Regions from separate parts of the Streptomyces sp. NPDC127084 genome, predicted to be linked through region 2. Evidence: predicted binding sites of a transcription regulator. Region 2 holds the regulator's gene; the other holds the start of a gene.
What was found. The regulator HrcA, encoded in region 2, represses chaperone genes, less so after heat shock. The targets are predictions, from matches to a motif close to TTNGCACTCNGNNNNNCNGAGTGCNAA.
Positions count from the first base shown of each region.

Region 1: a site for HrcA is predicted at 6,134-6,160, ahead of groL (chaperonin GroEL). Genes of this name have one in related genera too.

Region 1 is NZ_JBHXFA010000054.1:22,346-39,390, reverse strand. Features, by position in the region: gene ACFWI9_RS15270 (hypothetical protein) at 1-217, opposite strand, end outside; gene ACFWI9_RS15265 (DUF488 family protein) at 399-836, opposite strand; gene ACFWI9_RS15260 (DUF488 family protein) at 833-1,447, opposite strand; gene ACFWI9_RS15255 (hypothetical protein) at 1,444-2,136, opposite strand; gene ACFWI9_RS15250 (SpoIIE family protein phosphatase) at 2,604-4,262, shown strand; gene groL (chaperonin GroEL) at 4,356-5,978, opposite strand; gene ACFWI9_RS15240 (cold-shock protein) at 6,381-6,584, opposite strand; gene ACFWI9_RS15235 (MoaD/ThiS family protein) at 7,167-7,445, opposite strand; gene thrC (threonine synthase) at 7,442-8,749, opposite strand; SAM riboswitch class I at 8,767-8,925, opposite strand; gene ACFWI9_RS15225 (glucosyl-3-phosphoglycerate synthase) at 9,102-10,055, shown strand; gene ACFWI9_RS15220 (hypothetical protein) at 10,186-10,404, opposite strand; gene ACFWI9_RS15215 (trehalose-6-phosphate synthase) at 10,506-12,008, shown strand; gene otsB (trehalose-phosphatase) at 11,946-12,818, opposite strand; gene ACFWI9_RS15205 (DUF3263 domain-containing protein) at 12,829-13,062, opposite strand; gene ACFWI9_RS15200 (ROK family protein) at 13,303-14,289, shown strand; gene nagA (N-acetylglucosamine-6-phosphate deacetylase) at 14,289-15,434, shown strand; gene ACFWI9_RS15190 (1-phosphofructokinase family hexose kinase) at 15,553-16,497, shown strand; gene ACFWI9_RS15185 (carbohydrate-binding protein) at 16,529-17,045, opposite strand, start outside.
Region 2 is NZ_JBHXFA010000171.1:334-6,088, forward strand. Features, by position in the region: partial or broken gene ACFWI9_RS28760 (hypothetical protein) at 1-65, opposite strand, end outside; gene dnaJ (molecular chaperone DnaJ) at 120-1,253, opposite strand; gene hrcA (heat-inducible transcriptional repressor HrcA) at 1,254-2,270, opposite strand; gene ACFWI9_RS28775 (MBL fold metallo-hydrolase) at 2,469-3,206, shown strand; gene ACFWI9_RS28780 (DUF3097 domain-containing protein) at 3,269-4,075, shown strand; gene hemW (radical SAM family heme chaperone HemW) at 4,404-5,636, opposite strand.

The DNA.
Region 1 (17,045 bases), on a different contig from region 2:
CTCCGAACAGCCCGCGCAGCAGGTACAACTGGCCGGGTGCGCGCTGGATGAGCATCTGCGCGCCGCGCGCTTCACGGCAGGCCAGCACGCTCAGTCGTTCCCCGGACGCGATCCGCGGTCCCGCCGTGGAGGGGGCCTGTTCCCTGGTGGGGCCGCCGTCCTCGGCCGGCCAGGGTGAGCCGTAGTAGCCGCTGCCGGCGGTGTTGGCGCTGTTCACCGTGTCTCCCGCTCTCCATGACGTTACCTGCGGTAATCCAACCGCTTGGAGCGAGCCGGGGGAAGACTTCGACGCACATCGGATCCCGGCCGTTCCTCAATCCGCCCGCGGTGAGCGGCTCCGGCAGCGCCGACTGATGCGACCGTGGTCGCGGGACGGCTCCTGACCGCAACGCCGCCGCTCACACCAGGTGCTCGATGGTGACGTCATCCCACTGCTGTGCGAGATATTCCGCGACCAGTCGGCGGTGGCAATGCCGTGCATTGTCCTCACTGCAGAGCAGGACTGCGTTGTCAAACGCTTCCCGTCGGACGGCGTCCTCGATCTGACGAACCTTCATCAATTCGAGGAATCGGTCTTCGTATGCCGCCCAGCCGATATCCCGCTTCTTGTAGGCGTCGAGCATGTCCTTGGTCGGGGCCAGTTCCGTACGGTGGGTGTACCGCGCACCGCAGATCTCGCCAAGGAAGTACCTCAGATCATCACGCTTGGCGAAACCGGACAGTTGCGAGACGTTGTTGAGTCGGACATCGACCAGCGCTGTCACTCCGGCTTCGCGCAGGAGCCCGAAGAACTTCTCGGCGGACTTCTTCGTGAACCCGATTGTGTAGAGTTTCATCTGCCCGGTGTCCCGTCGGCGCGAAGGTCCTCATTGACGTACGCGATGCGTTGTTCCTGGCGGTCGAGAGCTTCTTGGAGGCGCTCGTCCGAGGTCCGGAATAGATCTTCCTGATCCAGCCCGAAATTGGCCATCAGGCGTCGCATCGCCGAGCCATGGTCTTCGACGTGCCCATCACCATGAATGTGCTCGACAGCGGTTCCGGACCCTTCGAGGGCTCGCGCGACGAGCACGCAACGATGGCAGTCGAGTGGTTCCTGTTCGGTGCACATGACAGCGATTCGCTCGCTCTGCGAACCGTTCCGCAGACGCGTGATGCCACTGACGAAATTCGAGGTCCGGGCGAGAAGGTCGTACCGCACCCGTCCGTCCACATAGCAGCTGAGGTCTTCGGTGCGCGCGCCCAGTTCTTTTCCCAGGAAGACGTACTTGATATCGGCGTCGGACAGGGCACGCTCCACGGCGTACCGGTTGAACTGGGGCGTGAATCGGCTGACGGGCATCGACCGTACATCGGCGACCGCCGTGATGCCATGCTTCTGCAGCAGACTCAGGAAAGCTGAACTGCTGTGCGTGGAATGGCCGACAGTGAATACTGTATGAGGTGTCATCGCCTGCTGCCTGTTGGGGTCTTCGCTCGTTCGATAATGGCTGCCACTAATTTGTAGACATGACCTTCAAACACTTCCCCGAGACTAACCGTGAGGAAGGATTCACCCACCCTGTAGAACCCTTCCGGTTTGGCCAGATACTCCGACTCGTATTCGGAATCGGTCACCCGCAGTATATGTAAATGCCCTGCATAAGAGAAGCAAGCACGCAGGACCGGCTCCCCGGACATCGCCCAAGGGACGTGCACTTGTAACTTCAGACCGGTGACGCGGATCAGCTTGAGCGAGTCCGGCAGAGCGACTGCTTCTTCAGCCGGGATGCGATCATTGCTGCCGTGACGGGTGCTTGACCCATTGATCCATAAAGTGCTGGGGCGCTGTTCCAGCCTCAGTAACGCACTCCACCCGACCTTGCCGGTCTTCTCCCAGTGGTATTTGGGGTCAAGGAGCCAGTTCTCACTCTGGAAGACATGCGGCTGAGGCCGAAGGAGCGGCACCGAGACAACATCGAGGACACTCGGGCTCGTTCTGTCTTCGTACTGACTTTCGAGAACGGAGACCTCGCGGTTTGAGCGGGCGCTGACCGGCCGCACCCACTCCCCTGAGCCGTCGTCGACCATGCCTGCCACACACCGTCCCGAAAGCTTGCGGGAATTCGCCAGACACACGAGCTTCTTTTGCGATGCCATGTGTATCCCCCAAATCTGATGCATCGACTCCCTGCGGAATGGAAGCGCAGCGCACTCACACGAAGCACCGACGAGCACAGCGGATTGCCAGTTCCGCAAGTCGTCCAGAGCCTACGACGGGGGTACGGCACGCGTCCGCCGTTCAGGCAAGCGCGATGTTCGAACCAGGTCGTGGTGCGCTTCGCCGCCAGGCCGGCCGGCGACACGCGGGGCGACCCCGCCGGCCGGGTCTTGGGCGCAGGGGCCGCGCCAGGGGCATCGGGCAGACCGCACGGATCGAGCCGAACGGCGGGATCAAGCCACTCACGTACACCAGAAGTTCAGGCCAACGCATGCTGCGGCACGAAGCGGAACAGTGCCGATCAGAATCGGACTCCTGGAGGTACACCGGAACGAATTGCGCTGGGATGGCGCGGATACAGCAGTCGTGGGCACCGCAGTCGGCAGTATCCGTCCTGGAGGCAAGTATGGAAGGCTTCAACGCTTCAGTCTCTTTGGAGTCCGACCTAGGGGCGTCCGCCCTGGAGACTCCGGTATGTCAGTGCGGGAACCGGGATCGACTGGGAGCCCGGGTCCCGCAGGACGAGGCCCCTCCCGGGTCGGCGGAGGAGCGGTTCAGGGGGCTGCTGGAAGCGGCGCCGGACGCGATGGTGATCGTGGACGACAGCGGGACCATCCGCCTCGTCAACGCCCAGACCGAGGCCCTCTTCGGCTACAAGCGCGACGAACTGCTGGGACGGCCCGTCGAGATCCTCGTACCGCACCGCTTCCGCAACAACCACGCCACCCACCGCAACGGCTACACCGACAACAGACAGGTACGCCCCATGGGCGCCGGCCTCGAACTCCACGGCCTGCGCAAGAACGGCACCGAGTTCCCCGTCGAGATCAGCCTCAGCCCACTCGAAACCACCGACGGACTCCTCGTCTCCGCCGCCGTACGCGACGTCAGCGAACGCAAGACGGCCGAGAACCAGCTCACCGCGCTCTACGAGCAGCAGCGGCATGTCGCCCTGACCCTCCAGCGCAGTCTGATGGGCACACCGCCCGACGTCCCGGGACTCACCACGGCCAGCCGCTATCTGCCGGCGACCCAGGGCGCGGGTGTCGGGGGCGACTGGTTCGACCTCGTGCCGCTGGGAGCCGGGCGGGTCGGCATCCTCATCGGCGACGTGATGGGGCGCGGCCTCGAAGCCGCTGCCATCATGGGTCAGTTGCGCTCGGCGGCGCACGCACTCGCGAAGACCGGAATGCAGCCCCGGCAGCTCATGCAGTCACTGGACGCCATCGTCGCCGAGCTGGACGGCCCCGACCAACTCGTCACCTGCTGCTATCTGGTGCTGGCGCCGGACGCGGGCGAGGTGACCGTGTGTTCCGCGGGCCATCTGCCGGCCCTGGTCGCCGAACCTGGCCTGCCGGTACGGCCGCTCGAAGCGCCGGTGAGCGTACCGCTCGGGGTCGGCGACCACCTGCACCTGCAGACCACCCTGGCGGTCGCGCCCGGCTCCAGCCTCGTCCTGTTCACGGACGGATTGATAGAGACACCGGAAGGCGATATCGAGGACCAGCTCAACGCGCTGGTCCTCGCGCTGGACAAGGCCTTCGCCTCCACGTCCGGCCTTGAGGAAGCCGTGGACGATGTGCTCGCCTCCGTACTGCCCGCCACCGAGCACCACCACGACGACGTCACCCTGCTCATCGCCCAGCTCCCCGCCGCTCCCCTGGCCACGGCCTCGACCAAACTCGCCGCCACCCCCGCTTCGGTGTCGAAGGCACGGGCGTTCCTCACCGCCTCGCTGCACGCCTGGGGCTGCCACCGCCTCGTGGACAACGCGCAGTTGCTGGTGTCCGAAGTGGTCACCAACGCCATCCGGCACGGTCAGGGCCCGGTGCGGCTGAGCGTGCGCCGCAACGCCACGGAGCTGACGGTGGAGGTGAGCGACAGCAGCCACCATCTGCCGCAGCCACGGATCGCGGACGCGGACGACGAGTCCGGGCGTGGGCTGATCCTGGTCGACACGCTCGCCGGGAGCTGGGGGGTACGGCCGAACGACGACGGCAAGACGACGTGGTTCACGCTGTCGCTGGAGGACGCGTCAGCGTCGTCACAGCTCGCCGCCGGATAGGCAGTGGCAGGGAACGGCTGGGAACGCCCGAGGGCGGCACCCCTGGGAGTGGGGTGCCGCCCTCGGTCAGGACGGTTGATCAACCTAGGTTGATCAGAAGTCCATGTCACCGCCCGGCATGCCGCCCGGAGCAGCCGCGGCGGACTTCTCCGGCTTGTCGGCGATGACGGCCTCGGTGGTGAGGAACAGCGCGGCGATGGAGGCCGCGTTCTGCAGCGCGGAGCGCGTGACCTTCGCCGGGTCGATGATGCCCTCGGCGACCAGGTCGACGTACTCGCCGGTCGCGGCGTTCAGGCCGTGGCCCGGGGTCAGGTTGCGCACCTTCTCCACCACGACGCCGCCCTCGAGGCCGGCGTTGACGGCGATCTGCTTCAGCGGGGCCTCAAGCGCCAGCTTGACGGCGGCGGCACCGGTGGCCTCGTCGCCCTCGAGCTCCAGCTTCTCGAACACCTGGGAGGCCTGGAGCAGGGCCACGCCACCACCGGCGACGATGCCCTCCTCGACGGCCGCCTTCGCGTTGCGAACGGCGTCCTCGATGCGGTGCTTGCGCTCCTTGAGCTCCACCTCGGTCGCGGCACCGGCCTTGATGACGGCCACGCCGCCGGCCAGCTTCGCGAGGCGCTCCTGGAGCTTCTCGCGGTCGTAGTCCGAGTCGGAGTTCTCGATCTCGGCGCGGATCTGGTTGACGCGGCCCTGGACCTGGTCGCTGTCACCGGCACCGTCGACGATGGTCGTCTCGTCCTTGGTGATGACGACCTTGCGGGCGCGGCCCAGCAGGTCGACACCGGCGTTCTCCAGCTTGAGGCCGACCTCCTCGGAGATGACCGTGCCACCGGTGAGGATGGCGATGTCACCGAGCATGGCCTTGCGGCGGTCGCCGAAGCCCGGGGCCTTGACGGCGACGGACTTGAAGGTGCCGCGGATCTTGTTGACGACCAGGGTCGACAGGGCCTCGCCCTCGACGTCCTCGGCGATGATCAGCAGCGGCTTGCCCGACTGCATGACCTTCTCCAGCAGCGGGAGCAGGTCCTTGACCGAGGAGATCTTGGAGTTGGCGATCAGGATGTACGGGTCCTCCAGAGAGGCCTCCATACGCTCCATGTCGGTGGCGAAGTACGCCGAGATGTAGCCCTTGTCGAAGCGCATACCCTCGGTGAGCTCCAGCTCCAGACCGAAGGTCTGGGACTCCTCGACGGTGATGACGCCTTCCTTGCCGACCTTGTCCATCGCCTCGGCGATGAGCTCGCCGATCTGGGTGTCGGCGGCGGAGATGGAGGCGGTGGAGGCGATCTGCTCCTTGGTCTCGACCTCCTTGGCCTGGTCGAGCAGCGCACCGGAGACGGCCTCGACGGCCTTCTCGATACCGCGCTTCAGAGCCATCGGGTTGGCACCGGCGGCGACGTTGCGCAGGCCCTCGCGGACCAGGGCCTGGGCGAGGACGGTCGCGGTGGTCGTACCGTCACCGGCGACGTCGTCCGTCTTCTTGGCGACTTCCTTGACCAGCTCGGCGCCGATCTTCTCGTACGGGTCCTCGAGCTCGATCTCCTTGGCGATGGAGACACCATCGTTGGTGATCGTGGGGGCGCCCCACTTCTTCTCGAGGACGACGTTGCGACCCTTGGGGCCGAGCGTCACCTTGACGGCGTCCGCGAGCTGGTTCATGCCGCGCTCGAGGCCGCGCCGTGCCTCCTCGTCGAACGCGATGATCTTGGCCATGTGAAGTGGTCCTCCCGGACTTGGGGGTCTCCCCGTACCCGAGGGCTACGGGGGAGGATTGCTTCGGGACCGCGCTGGCGCCCGCGACGGACGGCCTGCACGCCTGTGGTTCCTTGCCCCACACGGCCTGCGGGCCTCACCGACCCGGTCCTTCGTTGTCACTCTCACTCGTAGAGTGCTAACGCCAATGATTAGCACTCGGACCCCTCGAGTGCAAGCGGCTTCGAAGAAGCCTCGTATAGGGGTGGCGGTCGGGCGACGGGAGGGGGCAAGCGGCTTCGAAGGAGGCCCAGTGGTGCCGCAGGGGAGCCGCGGGGCGACGGGTCCGGGCAAGCACGGAGGGCCCGTACCCCCTAGGTACGGGCCCTCCGTGACGTGATGCGCGGTTCTCCAGTCCGGCGCTCAGCCGGCCAGCCGGACCATGTCCGCCTGCGGCCCCTTCTGACCCTGCGAGATCTCGAACTCGACTCGCTGGCCCTCCTCCAGGGTGCGGTACCCGTCCATCTGGATCGCGCTGTAGTGGACGAAAACATCCGCACCACCGTCGACCGCGATGAAGCCGTACCCCTTCTCCGCGTTGAACCACTTGACGGTGCCCTGAGCCATGCCTAACTCCCCTATTACTGGCCCTTGCACAGGTCCACACTTCGCGGACCCGGGTCAGACCTCGTCCACGAAGAGTTCCCGTGAGTTCCCATGCCGGAAGCAGCCGGAAACCCTCATGAACGTGCGCCGGAACGCGTCGACCGCGGCTGAATGTATCTGTCCAACTGCCCTCTGCAACAGGTCAAACGGACGAGAAATCTGAGCATGGCTGATCGGGCAACCATGCCCAACTCCGAGCGTTCCCGGGCAAGTCGGACCGGGCAAAGCGCACAAAACGCGCAACTAGCTCGAACATTTTGGCTGTTTTCCATCATGGGCAAACGGATTCTCATATGCCCATGGCACAACCAGCGAGGGGAGGACGACCCCAACTCTACCGTGCGGCGCCCAACGGAATCGCCCCTTCCGCAGAGCTTGCGGAAGGGGCATACCGGGTGACGGAACGTGCTGTATCCAGGGTCAGCAAGGGGTCGGTGACGGTCGCTCAGGAGGCCCGGAGGGCACCCGGCAACGGAACGGAAGGAGCCGTTCCGGGAATGGCCGGGAGCCGCCGGGAGCAGTCGGCGAGCGTCCGAGTGCGGCTCAGCAGCCGCCGGCGACGGCGGGGATGATCGACACCCCGGCGCCGTCCGGCGTCGCCGTCTCAAGACCCTGCTCGAAGCGGACGTCGTCGTCGTTGACGTAGACGTTCACAAAGCGGCGCAGCTTCCCCTGGTCGTCCAGCACACGGGCGGCGATGCCGACGTGGTTCTTCTCCAGGTCGGCGATCACCTCGGCGAGGGTCGCGCCCTCCGCCGTGACCTCGGCCTGGCCGCCGGTGTAGGTGCGCAGGATGGTCGGGATTCGGACGTTGACGCTCATACGAGGCCAGCCTCTCGGAAGGAGTCCAGGTTGGGGCGGATGACAGCGGACATACCCGTCGTCGGGGCCACCGCGTCGAGAGTCTTGAGGCCATCACCCGTGTTGACCACGACCGTGGTGAGCGACGGGTCGATGACACCGGCCTCGATCAGCTTCTTCGCCACGCCGAGGGTGGTACCGCCCGCGGTCTCGGTGAAGATGCCCTCGGTGCGCGCCAGCAGCTTGACCGCCGCCACGATCTCCTCGTCCGTGACGTCCTCCACCGCCCCGCCCGTACGGCGGCAGATGTCCAGGACATAGGGGCCGTCGGCCGGATTGCCGATCGCCAGCGACTTGGCGATGGTGTCCGGCTTCTGCGGGCGTACGACGTCGTTGCCCGCCTTGAAGGCCGCGGACACCGGGGAGCAGCCCTCGGCCTGGGCGCCGAAGATCTTGTACGGCCTGTCCTCGACCAGACCCAGCTTGATCAGCTCCTGGAGCCCCTTGTCGATCTTGGTGAGCTGGGAGCCGGAAGCGATGGGGATGACGATCTGGTCGGGCAGCCGCCAGCCGAGCTGCTCGCAGATCTCGTAGGCCAGGGTCTTGGAGCCCTCGGCGTAGTACGGGCGCAGATTGACGTTGACGAAGCCCCAGCCCTCGCCGACCGGGTCGCCGATGAGCTCGGAGCAGAAGCGGTTGACGTCGTCGTAGTTGCCCTCGATACCGACGAGCTCGCCGCCGTAGACCGCGGCCATGACGACCTTGCCCTGCTCCAGGTCGTGCGGGATGAACACGCAGGACCGGAATCCGGCGCGGGCCGCCGCGGCGCCGACGGCCCCCGCGAGGTTGCCGGTGGAGGAGCAGGAGAGGGTGGTGAAGCCGAAGGCCCGGGCGGCCTCGATGGCCTGGGCGACGACCCGGTCCTTGAAGGAGTGGGTCGGGTTTCCGGAGTCGTCCTTCACGTACAGGCCGCCGGTGACGCCCAGCTCGCGGGCGAGGTTGTCGGCCTTGACGAGCTTGGTCCAGCCCGGGTTCAGATTGGGCTTGTCGGCCACGTCGGCGGGGACGGGCAGCAGCGGGGCGTAGCGCCAGATGCTGGCGGGGCCGTTCTCGATCCGCTTGCGCAGGCTCTCGGGGTCGCCGGTCGGCAGGTCGTACGCCACTTCGAGCGGTCCGAAGCAGAGCTCGCAGGCGAAGACGGGGCCGAGCGGGACGGTCGCGCCGCACTCGCGACAGGAGAGCCCGGAGGCGGAGCCCAGGTCGACACCGGGGGAAGCCTCGGGGGCGGCGGGGGTTTCGGGGGTGGCGTCTGTCTGTACAGCCATGGAGGCGAGGCCCTTTCTCCTCATCTTCCTCATGGCGCATCTCGCCATGAGACGGATTTGGCACCTTCCCTAGCCGGGAGCCTCGCGCGCCGCGGTGCTGAGACCGAGCGACGAGACCGGCTGGAGGGTTGCCGGGGCTTCAACGGGCCGTATCCCTCTGCCCCTCTGGATGAGCGGTATGTGATTGTCGGCGGACGCGACGCGCGCAGTGTGCCGGGCGCGACCGCGGTGTGCGCGATGCACTCCGGGCGATCGGCATGCGATGGTCGTCCGCGTTGTTCAAGACTGTAACCGACCCCCTGGGGCGGTGAGACGGATCGTCCGATCCGCGAGACAGAGAGATGGAGATCACGTGCTGGAAGAGGTGGGGCGCTGGCTCGACCGGCGGTCCTGGTCCGTGGCAGACCGCCCGCTCGACCGGCTCGTGGCCGCGAAGCGCTCGGCCCGCGGCGGCGGCACGGTCAGCGTGGTGCTCCCAGCCCTGAACGAGGAGGCGACGGTCGGCGAGATCGTCAGCGTCATCCGGCGCGAGCTGATGACGGACGAGGTGCCGCTGGTGGACGAGCTGGTGGTGGTGGACTCCGGCTCGACGGACCGTACGGCGGAGGTGGCGGCGAAGGCGGGGGCCCGGGTCGAGCACCGCGACGCGATACTGCCGCGGCTGCCGGCGCTGCCCGGCAAGGGCGAGGTGCTGTGGCGCTCGCTCCTGGTGACCAGCGGGGAGATCGTGTGCTTCGTGGACGCGGACCTGAGGGAGTTCTCGGCGGACTTCGTGTCCGGGATCGTCGGCCCGCTGCTGACCGAGCCTGACGTGGCCTTCGTGAAGGCGATGTACGACCGGCCGCTCGGCGGCACCCCGGGCCAGGGCGGGCGGGTGACCGAGCTGGTGGCCCGGCCACTGCTCAATCTGCACTGGCCGCAGCTCGCCGGATTCGTCCAGCCGCTGGGCGGGGAGTACGCGGCGCGGCGCTCGCTGCTGGAGCGGCTACCGTTCCCGGTCGGCTACGGGGTGGAGCTCGGGCTGCTGGTGGACGCGCTGCACACGGCCGGTCTCGACGCGCTGGCCCAGGTGGACGTGGGCGTACGGCTGCACCGGCACCAGGACGGGCAGGCGTTGGGCCGGATGGCGGCGGCGATCTACCGTACGGCGCAACTGCGGTTGTCACGCGGACACTTGGTGCGACCGGTGCTGACGCAGTTCGAGCGGGGGGAGGGTGGTTTCGTACCGCGGACGCATGAGGTGGACACGGAGGAACGGCCGCCGATGACGGAGATCACGGAGTACGCGGCGCGCCGGGCGGCGTGAAGGCGTGAACACGGGGCTCTCTGGATACCGGGTGTCGGCGCGGCGGTACGCGGCTTAACCAGTGGGATTGTCTACCTTTCCGAGGTATGACTACCGCACCCAAAAGTCAATGTTCGTCCCGATTGTTCCGTTATGCCCTTTCCCTCTGCTCGCTCTGTGCCGCGGCGGCCGTACTGCCGGCCCCGGGGCTGGCCATGGCGGACACGGGCGGGCTCGCCGCGACCAGTACGGCCAGCACAACCAGTACGACCCGTGCGATCAGTACGACCGGCTCCAGGACGGAGCGGCTGTGGCTGCTCGGCGGGGTCGCCGTGACGGTCACGGCGGCCGGGGTGATCGCGACGGTCACGACCCGGGGCGGCCGTCGCCGCAGCCCCTGACCGCCCCTGCCAGGGAGCCGTCCGGGCCTCGGTACGTTTGAGCGGATACGCCACGGGCTAGGTTGCCGACATGGTCTCCGAGCGCGCGGCGCAGGTACTCGTCGCCTCCAACCGCGGTCCGGTCACATACGCCTTCCGTGAGGACGGCACACTCGACGCCCGGCGCGGCGGCGGAGGTCTGGTCTCCGGACTGTCGGCCATCGGCCCTGACGCCGGCGCCTTGTGGGTGTGCTCCGCGCTCGGCGACGGCGACCGCGAGGCGGTGCGCCGCGGGATCGCCGAGCCGGGTGTGCTGATGCTCGACATCGACGCCGTCGTGCACGCCGACGCGTACAACGGCATCGCGAACTCAGTGCTGTGGTTCGTCCACCACATGCTCTACCAGACACCGCTGGAGCCGGTCTTCGACCAGGAGTTCCGACGCCAGTGGATCGCGTACGAGGCGTACAACCTCGCGTTCGCCCAGGCCCTGGCCGAGGCGTCCGGCCCTGGCGCGGCGGTCATGGTGCAGGACTACCACCTGTCGCTGGTGCCGGGGATGCTCCGGGACCTGCGCCCCGACCTGCGTATCGGCCACTTCTCACACACGCCGTGGGCGCCGCCCGAGTACTTCCGGATGCTGCCGGACGACATCGCCGAGCAGCTCCTGCTGGGCATGCTCGGCGCGAACCACCTCGGCTTCCTGACCCAGCGCTGGCTGGCGGCCTTCGAGAACTGCTGCGAGTCGGTGCTCACGGGTTACGACGTGGCCGCGTACTGGCCCAAGGACGACCAGCCGCACCTGGACTACCGGCTGCCCGGGGGCCGTCGGCGGCGGACCATGCTCGGGGTGCACGGGCTCGGCGCGGACGCGGACTTCCTGCGGGAGCGGTCGCGGCAGACGGACGTGGACGAGCGGATGGCGGCGCTGCGCGAGCAGGTCGGCGGAGACGGCAGCCGCCGGACGATCGTCCGGGTGGACCGCACCGAGCTCTCCAAGAACATCGTGCGCGGGCTGCTGGCGTACCGGACGCTGCTGGACGAGTACCCCGAGTGGCGGGAGCGCGTGGTGCACATCGCGTTCGCCTACCCGTCGCGCCAGGACCTGCCCGTCTACCGCGACTACACGGCGGAGGTCGCCCGGGTCGCGGAGGAGATCAACGCGCGGTACGGCACCCCCGGCTGGACCCCGGTGATCCTGCACGTCAAGGACGACTTCGCGCGCTCGCTGGCCGCCTACCGGATGGCGGACGTCGCCCTCGTCAACCCGATCCGGGACGGGATGAACCTGGTCGCCAAGGAGGTCCCGGTGGTCTCGGACAAGGGTTGCGCCCTGGTGCTGTCGCGCGAGGCCGGGGCCTGGGCGGAGCTGCGTGACGACGCGCTGGTGGTCAATCCGTTCGATGTCACCGGCACGGCGGACGCGCTGCACCGGGCACTGACCATGCCGGACGAGGAACGGGCCGAACGCGGCAAGCGGCTGGCCGCCGCGGCGACGGCGCTGCCGCCGCAGCAGTGGTTCCTGGACCAGCTAGCGGAGCTGGACGCACTCGGCGAGAGCGGCGAGGAAGCCGACGACCGCGGCCGGGCCTGACAGCACCAGATCGGCACGCTCGGCCAGCTCGGGGACCTCGGTCCCGCTGGCCAGCAGGAGCCCGGGGACTCCGTCGGAGCGCAGCTTCTCGACGGCGGCGTACGCGGCGAGGTCACCCAGGTCGTCGCCCGCGTACAGCACGGCTCCGGCCCGCCGCTCGCGTACGTACTCGGCGAGCGCCACGCCCTTGTCCACCCCGGGCGGGCGCACCTCGAGGACCAGTCGGCCCGGCTCGACGATCAGCCCGTGGCGGGCGGCCAGCGCGGCGACCGGAACGCGCAGCGCTTCGAACGCGGCCTCGGGGTCATCGGCACGGCGGGTGTGGACGGCGACCGCGCGCCCCTTCTCCTCGATCCAGATGCCCTGCCCGGCGGCGCCGGCCGCGTCGAGCACTCCGGGCAGCTCCGCGCGCACGGCATCCACACGGGGGTCCGGGGCGGGAGCGCGCACCTCGCCGCTTACGGCGTCCCAGCGCTCGGCGCCGTAGTGGCCGAGGACGATGAGGTGCTCAAGCCCCGGCACCCCGGCGAAGCCCCCGTACCGCACGGCGACGCCTGCCGGGCGCCCCGTCAGCACGGCCACGGACCCGACCAGCGGCGCGAGCGCGGCGAGCGCGGGGACTGCGCCGGGGTGGGCGCGGGCCTGCTCGGGGTCGGGCACGATCTCGGCGAGGGTGCCGTCGAAGTCCAGCGCGAAGGCGGCGTCCTGCGGCCGGTCGATGATCGCGGCGAGGGCATGGCGTCCTGCGGGGGTGCGGGGCTCTGGGAGTGCGTCTGGCCGTGCGTCGGCGTCGTGCGGGTGGCTGCCCATGCCCCCGACCCTAGCGGCGCTCCCGCCGCGCGGCCCGGACCCGGCGCAGCCGGTTGACGGTCACCGGGTCGTGTTCGGCCGCACGGGGATCGTCCAGGAGAGCGTTCAGCAGCTGGTAGTACCGGGTCGCCGACATCCCGAGCCGCTCCCGTATCGCCCGCTCCTTGACCCCGGGCGCGGGCCAGTCGCTCCGCTCCAGGGCGAGCACGGCGAGGTCGCGCTCGGTGAGAGGCGTATCGGTCATACGAGCACGATAACGGTGCGTTTCGGGGTTGCCACACCCCGGTGAGCCCCGCTGCCCGGGACACCGGGTTTCGCGGTGCACCCCTACCCCGCACGGTGGGCCGGATACACCGGGCACCGCAGCGGGGTGCGGAACACCGGATACGCCCGCGCCCCGTGCAGCGGGGCACCACGGGGTGCGGCGCACCGTGGGCGCGCAGTGGACTAGACCTTTCCGGGGTCGTCGCGCCAGACTGTACACGTGAGACACGTCATCGCCCTCGATGTGGGCGGCACCAGCATGAAGGCCGCCCTCGTCAGTCCCGACGGAGCAGTGCTCCACGAGGCTCGGCAGCCCACCGGACGCCACCGGGGCGCGGACGCGGTGGTCGGAGCCGTGCTTGGCTTCGCCGACGAGCTCCGGGTGCGGGGCGAGGCCCGCTACGGACTTCCCCCGCTCGCCGTCGGCCTCGCCGTCCCCGGGATCATCGATGCCGACCGCGGCATCGCGGTCTACGCGGCGAACCTCGGCTGGCGTGACGTACCTCTGCGTGAGTTGCTCACCGAGCGGCTCGACGGCGTACCCGTCGCCCTCGGGCACGACGTCCGCGCCGGGGGGCTCGCCGAGGGCAGGCTCGGGGCCGGTCGGGGCGCCGAGCGGTTCCTGTTCGTCCCGCTGGGTACGGGCATCGCCGGGGCCATCGGCATCGACGGCGCCATCGAGGCCGGGGCCAACGGCAGCGCCGGCGAGATCGGCCATATCGTCGTACGGCCCGGAACCGCCGGAGCCCCGTGCGGCTGCGGACAGCGCGGCTGCCTGGAGACCCTCGCGTCCGCCGCCGCCGTCTCCCGCGCCTGGGCGGAGGCCGGCGGTGGCGCCGACGCGGACGCCGCCGACTGCGCCAAGGCCGTCGCGTCCGGCGACCCCCGCGCCGTACGGGTGTGGCAGGAGGCCGTGGACGCGCTCGCGGACGGGCTGGTCACCGCCCTCACCCTGCTGGACCCCGGCACGCTGATCATCGGTGGCGGTCTGGCGGAGGCGGGGGAAACCTTGTTCTCACCCCTGCGGGAGGCCGTTCGGTCGCGGATCACGTTCCAGCGGCCGCCCGCGATCGTGCCTGCCGCCCTCGGGGACAGCGCGGGGTGCCTCGGCGCCGGTCTGCTCGCCTGGGACCTGGTGACGACAGGCACAGCAAGCACGACAGGCGCAGCGAGCACGAGCAACACGACAACGGAGGTAACCGCCTGATGGCCGACCGGATGGTTCTCGCGGGCGCCCGGGTGGTCCTCCCCACCGGGATCGCCGAGAACGGGCGGGTGATCGTCGACGGAACCCGGATCGCCGGGCACGCCCCCGCCGGCACGCCCGCGACCGACCTGTCCGGACATTGGCTGGTCCCCGGATTCGTGGACCTGCACAACCACGGCGGCGGCGGCGCCTCCTTCACCTCCGGCAGCGCCGATGACGTGCTCACCGGCGTCCGCACCCACCGGCGGCACGGCACCACCACGCTGGTCGCCTCCACCGTCACCGGTGACATGGACTTCCTGACCCATCGGGCCGGACTGCTCTCCGAGCTGGTCGAGCAGGGGGAGTTCGCAGGCATCCACTTCGAGGGACCCTTCATCTCCCCCTGCCGCAAGGGCGCGCACAGCGAGGCGCTGCTGCGCGACCCCGACCCGGCCGAAGTGCGCAAGCTGCTCGACGCGGCGCGCGGCACGGCGAAGATGGTGACGCTGGCCACCGAACTGCCCGGTGGCATCGAGTCCGTACGGCTGCTCGCCGAGCACGGGGTGATCGCGGCGATCGGCCATACGGACGCCACATACGAGCAGACGGTCGAGGCGATCGAGGCGGGCGCCACGGTGGCGACGCACCTGTTCAACGCGATGCCGGGGCTGGGGCACCGGGCACCCGGACCGGTCGCCGCACTCCTCGAAGACGAACGCGTGACCGTCGAACTGATCAACGACGGCACCCATCTGCACCCCGCCGCCCTGGAGCTGGCCTTCCACCGCGCCGGCCCTGCCCGGGTCGCCTTCATCACGGACGCCATGGACGCGGCGGGCTTCGGCGACGGCGTCTACCACCTCGGCCCGCTGGAGGTCGCGGTACGGGACGGGGTGGCCCGGCTGGTGGACGGCGGCTCCATCGCCGGGTCCACGCTCACGCTGGACACGGCGTTCCGGCGGGCCGCGACCGTGGACGGGCTTCCCGTCGTGGACGTCGTGCAGGCGGTTTCGGCCAATCCGGCGCGGCTGCTGGGCGTCTACGACCGGGTCGGCTCGCTCGAACCGGGCAAGGACGCCGACATGGTGGTGCTGGACGCGGACTTCGTACTCAAAGGCGTGATGCGCAAGGGCGCATGGGTGGTCGAGCCGGGCGTTTCCTGACACCTCGCCACCGGAGGGCGGAGGGACCGGCGGAGGGGGGCTGGGCCAACCGCCGTCTCTTTGGCATGATCAGGCCCTCCAGCCATGACCACGCAGCAGTCTCCGGGGGTGTCAGCAGGTGATTCTCACGGTCACACTCAACGCCGCCCTGGACATCACCCACCGGCTCCCCGAGCTGGTCCCGGGCACCTCCCACCGGGTCGCCGAGGTGATCGAACGCCCCGGCGGCAAGGGGCTGAACGTGGCACGTGTGCTCGGCTCGCTCGGATACGAGACCGTCGTCACCGGTTTCGCGGGCGGACCGACCGGCGCCGTGCTGCGTGAGCGGCTGGCCGGACAGCCCCAGCCGCGGCCCGTACGCGACGCCCTCGTACCGATCGCCGCGAACACCCGCCGCGCCATCGCCGTGGTGGCGACGTCGAACGGCGAGACGACCCTGCTCGACGAGCCTGGCCCGCAGGTCACCGCCGACGAGTGGGCATCCTTTCTGATGACGTACGAGACGCTGCTGCGCGACGCCGAAGCCGTCGCCCTGTGCGGCGGTCTGCCGCCCGGTATCCATGTCGGCGCCTACGCCGAACTGATCCGCCGGGCCCGTGCCGCGGGCGTCCCCAGCGTCCTCGACACCAGCGGCGAACCCCTGCGCCGGGGCATCGCCGCCCGCCCCGACCTGGTCAAGCCGAACGCCGACGAGCTGGCCCAGCTCACCGGCTCCCGCGAACCCGTACGCGCGACCCGCGACGCCCGCCGCCGCGGCGCCCACACGGTGGTGTCCTCGCTGGGCCCTGACGGTCTGCTGGCCGCCACCCCCGAAGGCGTCTGGCGGGCCACCGCACCGGCGAAACCGAAGGTCACCGGCGACCCGGCCGGTGCGGGCGACGCGGCAGTCGCGGGCCTGCTGTCCGGCCTGGTGGATTCACTCTCCTGGCCGGACCGGTTGTCCCGCGCGGTGGCCCTGGCGACAGCGGCCGTCCTGGCACCCACGGCGGGTGACTTCGACCGGGCCGCGTACGAGGAACTGCTGCCGGGGGTCGCCGTGACAGAGCTGCTGCCCGCGGCTTGACGACCGCCTCGGGCCCCGCCCTGTTCACGCCTTAGTCGGGGTTCTTCGCCTCGCCCTGCTTCAGCGACACCTGGTCGAGCAGCGCGTCGCACGAGTCGCCCTGCTCGCAGGAGATCTTCAGGGTGTTGGAGCCCTGCTTGAGATTGACGTAGGAGTAGGTGCGGGTCCAGCCCTTCTCCCAGTCGCCCTCCTTGGCCTGGGCGAAGTTCGACATATTGATGGACCGCGGCTGCTCGCTGTTGACCGTGAGCGAGGTCTTGGCGTCCTTGCCGGGCACGCTGTAGGTGATGAACAGCGTGTACGTGCCGTCGGCCGGGACGTTCACCGACCAGCTTGCCGCCCCGCCGACACCGTTGAACTGCACATAGGCGCCGTTGGTGCCCTTCGCGCCCTTGATGTCGGTGCCCAGCTTCGCCGGAGGTGTGAGCTGGAGCGTCGCGGCGTTCTGCTTGGGCAGCTTCGCGGGCGGGTTCTCCTTGTCGCCCGCCTTGCCCTCCGGGTCCTCGCTCGGCTTCACCTGCTCCGCAGGGGCCTGGCTCCGGTCGGCC
Region 2 (5,755 bases):
TCGACAAGGACAGCGGCGGGCCGACCGTCGCCGGACGGCGTGTCCCGGAGCTCGGGGGCGCGCACGGCCGCGCGGGGGCGGGCGGCCCCCCCCCCGGGGGCGGGCCCCCATCGACGGCGTCAGCGGCCGTTGAAAGCGTCCTTCAGCCGGGAGAACAACCCCTGCTGGCCGGGCTGGAACTGACCCATCGGCCGCTCCTCGCCGCGCAGCTTGGCCAGCTCCCGCAGCAGTCTCTCCTGCTCCGGGTCCAGCTTCGACGGGGTCTGCACCTCGACATGGACGATGAGGTCACCACGGCCGCCGCCGCGCAGATGCGTCACACCACGGCCGTGCAGCGGAATCGACTGCCCTGACTGGGTGCCGGGCCGGATGTCGACCTCCTCCATCCCGTCCAGGGTCTCCAGCGGCACCTTGGTGCCGAGGGCGCCCGCAGTCATCGGGATGGTCACCGTGCAGTGCAGGTCGTCGCCGCGCCGCTGGAACATCGGATGGGGCAGCTCGTGGATCTCCACGTACAGGTCGCCGGCCGGACCGCCGCCGGGGCCGACCTCGCCCTCGCCCGCGAGCTGGATCCGGGTGCCGTTGTCCACACCGGCCGGGATCTTGACCTTCATCGTGCGGCGCGAGCGCACCCGTCCGTCACCCGCGCACTCCGGGCACGGGGTCGGCACGACGGTGCCGAAGCCCTGGCACTGCGGGCACGGGCGGGAGGTCATGACCTGGCCCAGGAAGGACCGGGTGACCTGCGAGACCTCGCCACGGCCGCGGCACATGTCACAGGTCTGCGCCGAGGTGCCGGGGGCCGCGCCCTCGCCGGTGCAGGTGTTGCACACGACGGCGGTGTCGACCTGGATGTCCTTCGTCGTACCGAAGGCCGACTCGCTGAGCTCGACCTCCAGCCGGATCATCGCGTCCTGGCCGCGCCGGGTGCGCGAGCGGGGGCCGCGCTGGGACGCCGTACCGAAGAAGGCGTCCATGATGTCCGAGAAGTTGCCGAATCCGCCCGCGCCGAATCCGCCGGCTCCGCCGCCCGAGCTGGACAGCGGGTCCCCGCCGAGGTCGTAGACCTGCTTCTTCTGCGGGTCCGACAGCACCTCGTAGGCGGCGTTGATCTCCTTGAAGCGCTCCTGCGTCTTCGGGTCCGGATTCACGTCCGGGTGGAGCTCCCTGGCCAGCCGTCGGAAGGCCTTCTTGATCTCGTCCTGGGATGCGTCGCGGCGCACGCCGAGTACGGCGTAGTAGTCCGTGGCCATTTACGACTCCGCCAGGATCTGTCCTACGTAACGTGCCACTGCGCGTACCGCTCCCATCGTTCCGGGGTAATCCATGCGGGTCGGTCCGACCACGCCGAGTTTTGCGACGGCTTCGTCGCCCGAACCGTAGCCGACAGCGACCACGGACGTGGAGTTGAGTCCCTCGTGGGCGTTCTCATGCCCGATGCGGACCGTCATAGCGGAGTCCTTCGCCTCACCGAGCAGCTTGAGCAGCACGACCTGCTCCTCCAGCGCCTCCAGGACGGGCCTGATGGTGAGCGGGAAGTCGTGCCCGAAGCGGGTCAGATTGGCGGTGCCGCCGATCATCAGGCGCTCCTCGGTCTCCTCCACGAGGGTTTCGAGCAGCGTCGAGAGCACCATGGAGACCGTGCCGCGGTCCTCCGGTTCGAAGGACTCCGGGAGATCCTGCACGAGCTGCGGCACGTCGGTGAAACGGCGGCCGACGATCCGGCTGTTCAGCCGGGCCCGCAGGTCGGCGAGCGAGGTGTCGGAGAACGGCGCCGGGCAGTCCACATGCCGCTGCTCGACCCGCCCGGTGTCGGTGATCAGCACCAGCATCAGGCGGGCGGGGGCGAGGGCCAGCAGCTCCACGTGCCGCACCGTGGAGCGGGTCAGGGACGGGTACTGGACGACGGCGACCTGCCGGGTCAGCTGCGCCAGCAGCCGCACCGTGCGGGCCACCACGTCGTCGAGGTCCACGGCGCCGTCAAGGAAGTTCTGGATCGCCCGCCTTTCGGGGGACGACAGCGGCTTGACGCCCGCGAGCTTGTCCACGAACAGGCGGTAGCCCTTGTCCGTGGGGATCCGGCCGGCGCTGGTATGCGGCTGGGCGATGAAGCCCTCGTCCTCCAGAACGGCCATGTCGTTGCGCACGGTGGCGGGCGACACTCCCAGCTTGTGACGCTCGGTGAGCGCCTTGGAACCGACCGGCTCCTCCGTGCCGACATAGTCCTGGACGATGGCGCGCAGCACCTCAAGCCTGCGTTCGCTGAGCATCGCGCACCTCCAGCTGCGGTTCATCGGCGGTTCGGTCGGTGTGATCTGGCACTCACCACGGCGGAGTGCCAGAGGCCCCCCGGTCAGTGTACGGCCGTGGGGTACACCCCGAGCAAGGGCGACCGACGGCGAACGCGTCACGGACTCCGTCATGCTTTTCGCTGGGGTTTCCTCACCGTACGTGGATAGCGTCGCCTCATGGACGTCAGTTGGGAAGACTTCGGTTGGGAGCGCCTCGGTGACGGGGTCGGGCGGCGGCGGCTGCCCGTATGGGACGCGACAGCCGCCGTGGTGGTCGGGGATGACGCCGTACTCCTGTACGACACGGGCGCCACGGTCCGCGAGGGCGCCGAGTTGCGGACGCAGATCGAGTCGCTCCTGGACGGGCGGCGTGTGACGCATATCGCGCTCAGCCATCCGCACTTCGACCATGTCTTCGGTACGGCGGCGTTCTCCGGGGCGCAGGTGTACGGCGCGGTGGGAGCCGAACGGCTCATGGGGACGGCACGCGAACGCGAGATGCTGCGGGAGGACGCCGTCCACCAGGGTGTGGCACCGGACGAAGCCGCCGAGGCGGCGGACGCGCTGGTGGTGCCGCGGCACGTGGTCAGCGGCGAATGGACGCTGGACCTCGGCGGCCGCCAGGTGCTGCTGGCGAACGTGGGGCCCGGCCACAGCGGTCATGACCTGGTGGTGCTGGTCCCGGACACGGCGGGCGGCGCCGAGGTCGTCCTCTGCGGTGACCTGGTCGAGGAGTCCGGAGAGCCCCAGGCGGGCCCGGACGCCGTAACCGCCCAGTGGCCCGCGGCGCTCGACCGGCTGCTCGCACTGGGCGGGGACGACGCGCTGTACGTTCCGGGGCACGGGGCGGTCGTGGACGCGGATTTCGTACGCGCGCAACGGGACGAGCTGGCCCGGCGGTTCGGGGTGACGTGACCCCGGGTGTCTCGGTCCGGTGTGCTGCCGCCCCCGGCCGCCGACCCGGTAGCGTCTGCCCAATGCGCAGCTACAGCCCTGATCTGACGCCCCCTTGGAAGCGGTCCGCCCCCGTGCCCGAGGTTCCCGCCGAACCCGACCTGGTCGTGGAGGAGGCCGGTACGGGCTTCTGCGGCGCGGTGATCCGCTGCGAGGCGGGCACGGTGACGCTGGAGGACCGCTTCGGCAAGCACCGGGTGTTCCCGCTGGAGCCGCGCGGATTCCTGCTCGAGGGCAGGGTGGTCACGCTGGTCCGGCCGGCCGCGGACGCTCCGGTCCGTCCCACCCGTACCGCGTCGGGCTCGATCGCCGTCCCGGGGGCGCGGGCCCGGGTGGCGCGCGCGGGGCGGATCTATGTGGAGGGGCGGCACGACGCGGAGCTGGTCGAGAAGGTCTGGGGCGACGATCTGCGCATCGAGGGCGTGGTGGTCGAGTACCTGGAAGGCGTCGACGACCTCCCGGCGATCGTGGCGGACTTCGCACCCGGGCCGGACGCCCGGCTGGGGGTGCTCGTGGACCATCTCGTACCGGGCTCCAAGGAGTCCCGTATCGCCGCATCCGTCACCGACCCGCATGTACTGGTGGTGGGGCACCCGTACATCGACGTCTGGGAGGCGGTGAAGCCGTCCTCGCTGGGGATCGCGGGCTGGCCTTCCGTACCTCGCGGGCAGGACTGGAAGACCGGGGTGTGCCGGGCGCTGGGGTGGCCGCAGAACACGGGGGCGGCCTGGCAGCACATCCTGTCGAAGGTGGGCAGCTACCGGGATCTGGAGCCCGCGCTGCTGGGGCGGGTGGAGGAGCTGATCGACTTCGTGACGACGGCGGACTGAGACACGGGGCCGTCCGCGCGGGCCTGCCCCGACTCACCAGCCCGTCCGGCGTCACCAGCCCGTCTGGGAGTCCCCCGGACGGGCTCTGGGGAGAGGGGACGGTACACCGGAATCCCGCTTCCCCGGGAGCCGCGCCCCACGGGGCCGGCCCAGCCCGACTCACCAGCCCGTCCGGCGATTGAGGACGGACACTCCGGCCACTGGGGGTACCTCCCAGGCCGCAGGCTCTGGGAGAGGGGGCGGTACACCGGAAACCCCCCGCGTGCCGCGCCCCACGGGGCAGGGGCAGGGCCCGGGAACCCGAGCGCGCCCCTCGGCGCACCCGCGCTCAGTCGACGAGGTCCCGGACCACCGCGTCCGCGAGCAGCCGCCCGCGCAGCGTCAGCACCGCGCGGCCCCGTTCGTACGGCCCGGGGTCGAGGAGCCCGTCCGCCAGGGCACGGCGGGCCGCCGCCAGGCCGGCCGGGCGCAGCAGGTCCAGCGGGCAGCCCTCGCGCAGCCGCAGCTCCAGCAGGACGCGCTCGACCCTGCGGTCCTCGTCCGGCAGGACCTCCCGTCCGGCGCCGGGTGAGCGGCCATCGGCGAGGGCCGCGGCGTAGGCGCCGGGGTGCTTCACGTTCCACCAGCGCACACCGTTCACGTGGCTGTGCGCGCCGGGTCCGGCGCCCCACCAGTCGGCGCCGCGCCAGTACAGCTCGTTGTGCAGGCAGCGCCCGGCGTCGGACGTGGCCCAGTTCGAGACCTCGTACCAGTCGAAGCCCGCCCCGGACAGCACCTCGTCGGCGATGAGGTAGCGGTCGGCGTGTACGTCGTCGTCGGTCATGGGCACCTCGCCGCGGCGGATCCGGCGGGCGAGCTGGGTGCCCTCTTCGACGATCAGGGCGTAGGCGCTGATGTGGTCGGGGCCTGCGCCGATCGCGGCGTCCAGGGAGGCCCGCCAGTCGTCGTCGGTCTCCCCCGGGGTGCCGTAGATCAGATCGAGGTTGACGTGCTCGAAGCCGGCCGCGCGTGCCTCGGCGACGCAGGCCTCCGGGCGGCCTGGGGTGTGGGTTCGGTCGAGGACCTTCAGCACATGCCGCCGGGCGCTCTGCATCCCGAAGGACACCCGGTTGAAGCCGCCGGCCCGCAGCTCCGCGAGATAGGCGGGGTCCACGGACTCCGGGTTGGCCTCCGTGGTGGTCTCGGCGTCGTCGGCCAGGCCGAACTCCTCGCGTACCGCCCCGAGCATCCGCACCAGATCTGCGGCGGGGAGCAGCGTCGGCGTGCCGCCGCCGACGAAGACGGTGCGCACCGGGCGGGGGTCGTCGCCGAGGACCTTGCGGGCGAGCCGGAGCTCGGCGATCAGGGTGTCGGCGTAGTTGTCGCGGGAGGCCAGCACGCCTCCGCTGCCGCGCAGCTCGCTCGCGGTGTACGTGTTGAAGTCGCAGTAGCCGCAGCGGGTGGCGCAGTACGGGACGTGCAGATAGAACCCGAGGGGCCGGTCGCCCGCGCCCGTTCGGGCGTGCGGCGGCAGCGACCCGTCCGCGGGCATGGGCTCACCATCGGGCAGTACTGAAGGCATGCACACCATTGTCCGTCACCCGCTCCGTGGGCCCCGCCCCGGCGGGCGGGGGGGCCGGCCCCGCCGCGGGCGGCGGGGCGGGGGGCCCCCCCCGCCCCGCCGCGGCCCCGGGGCGGGGG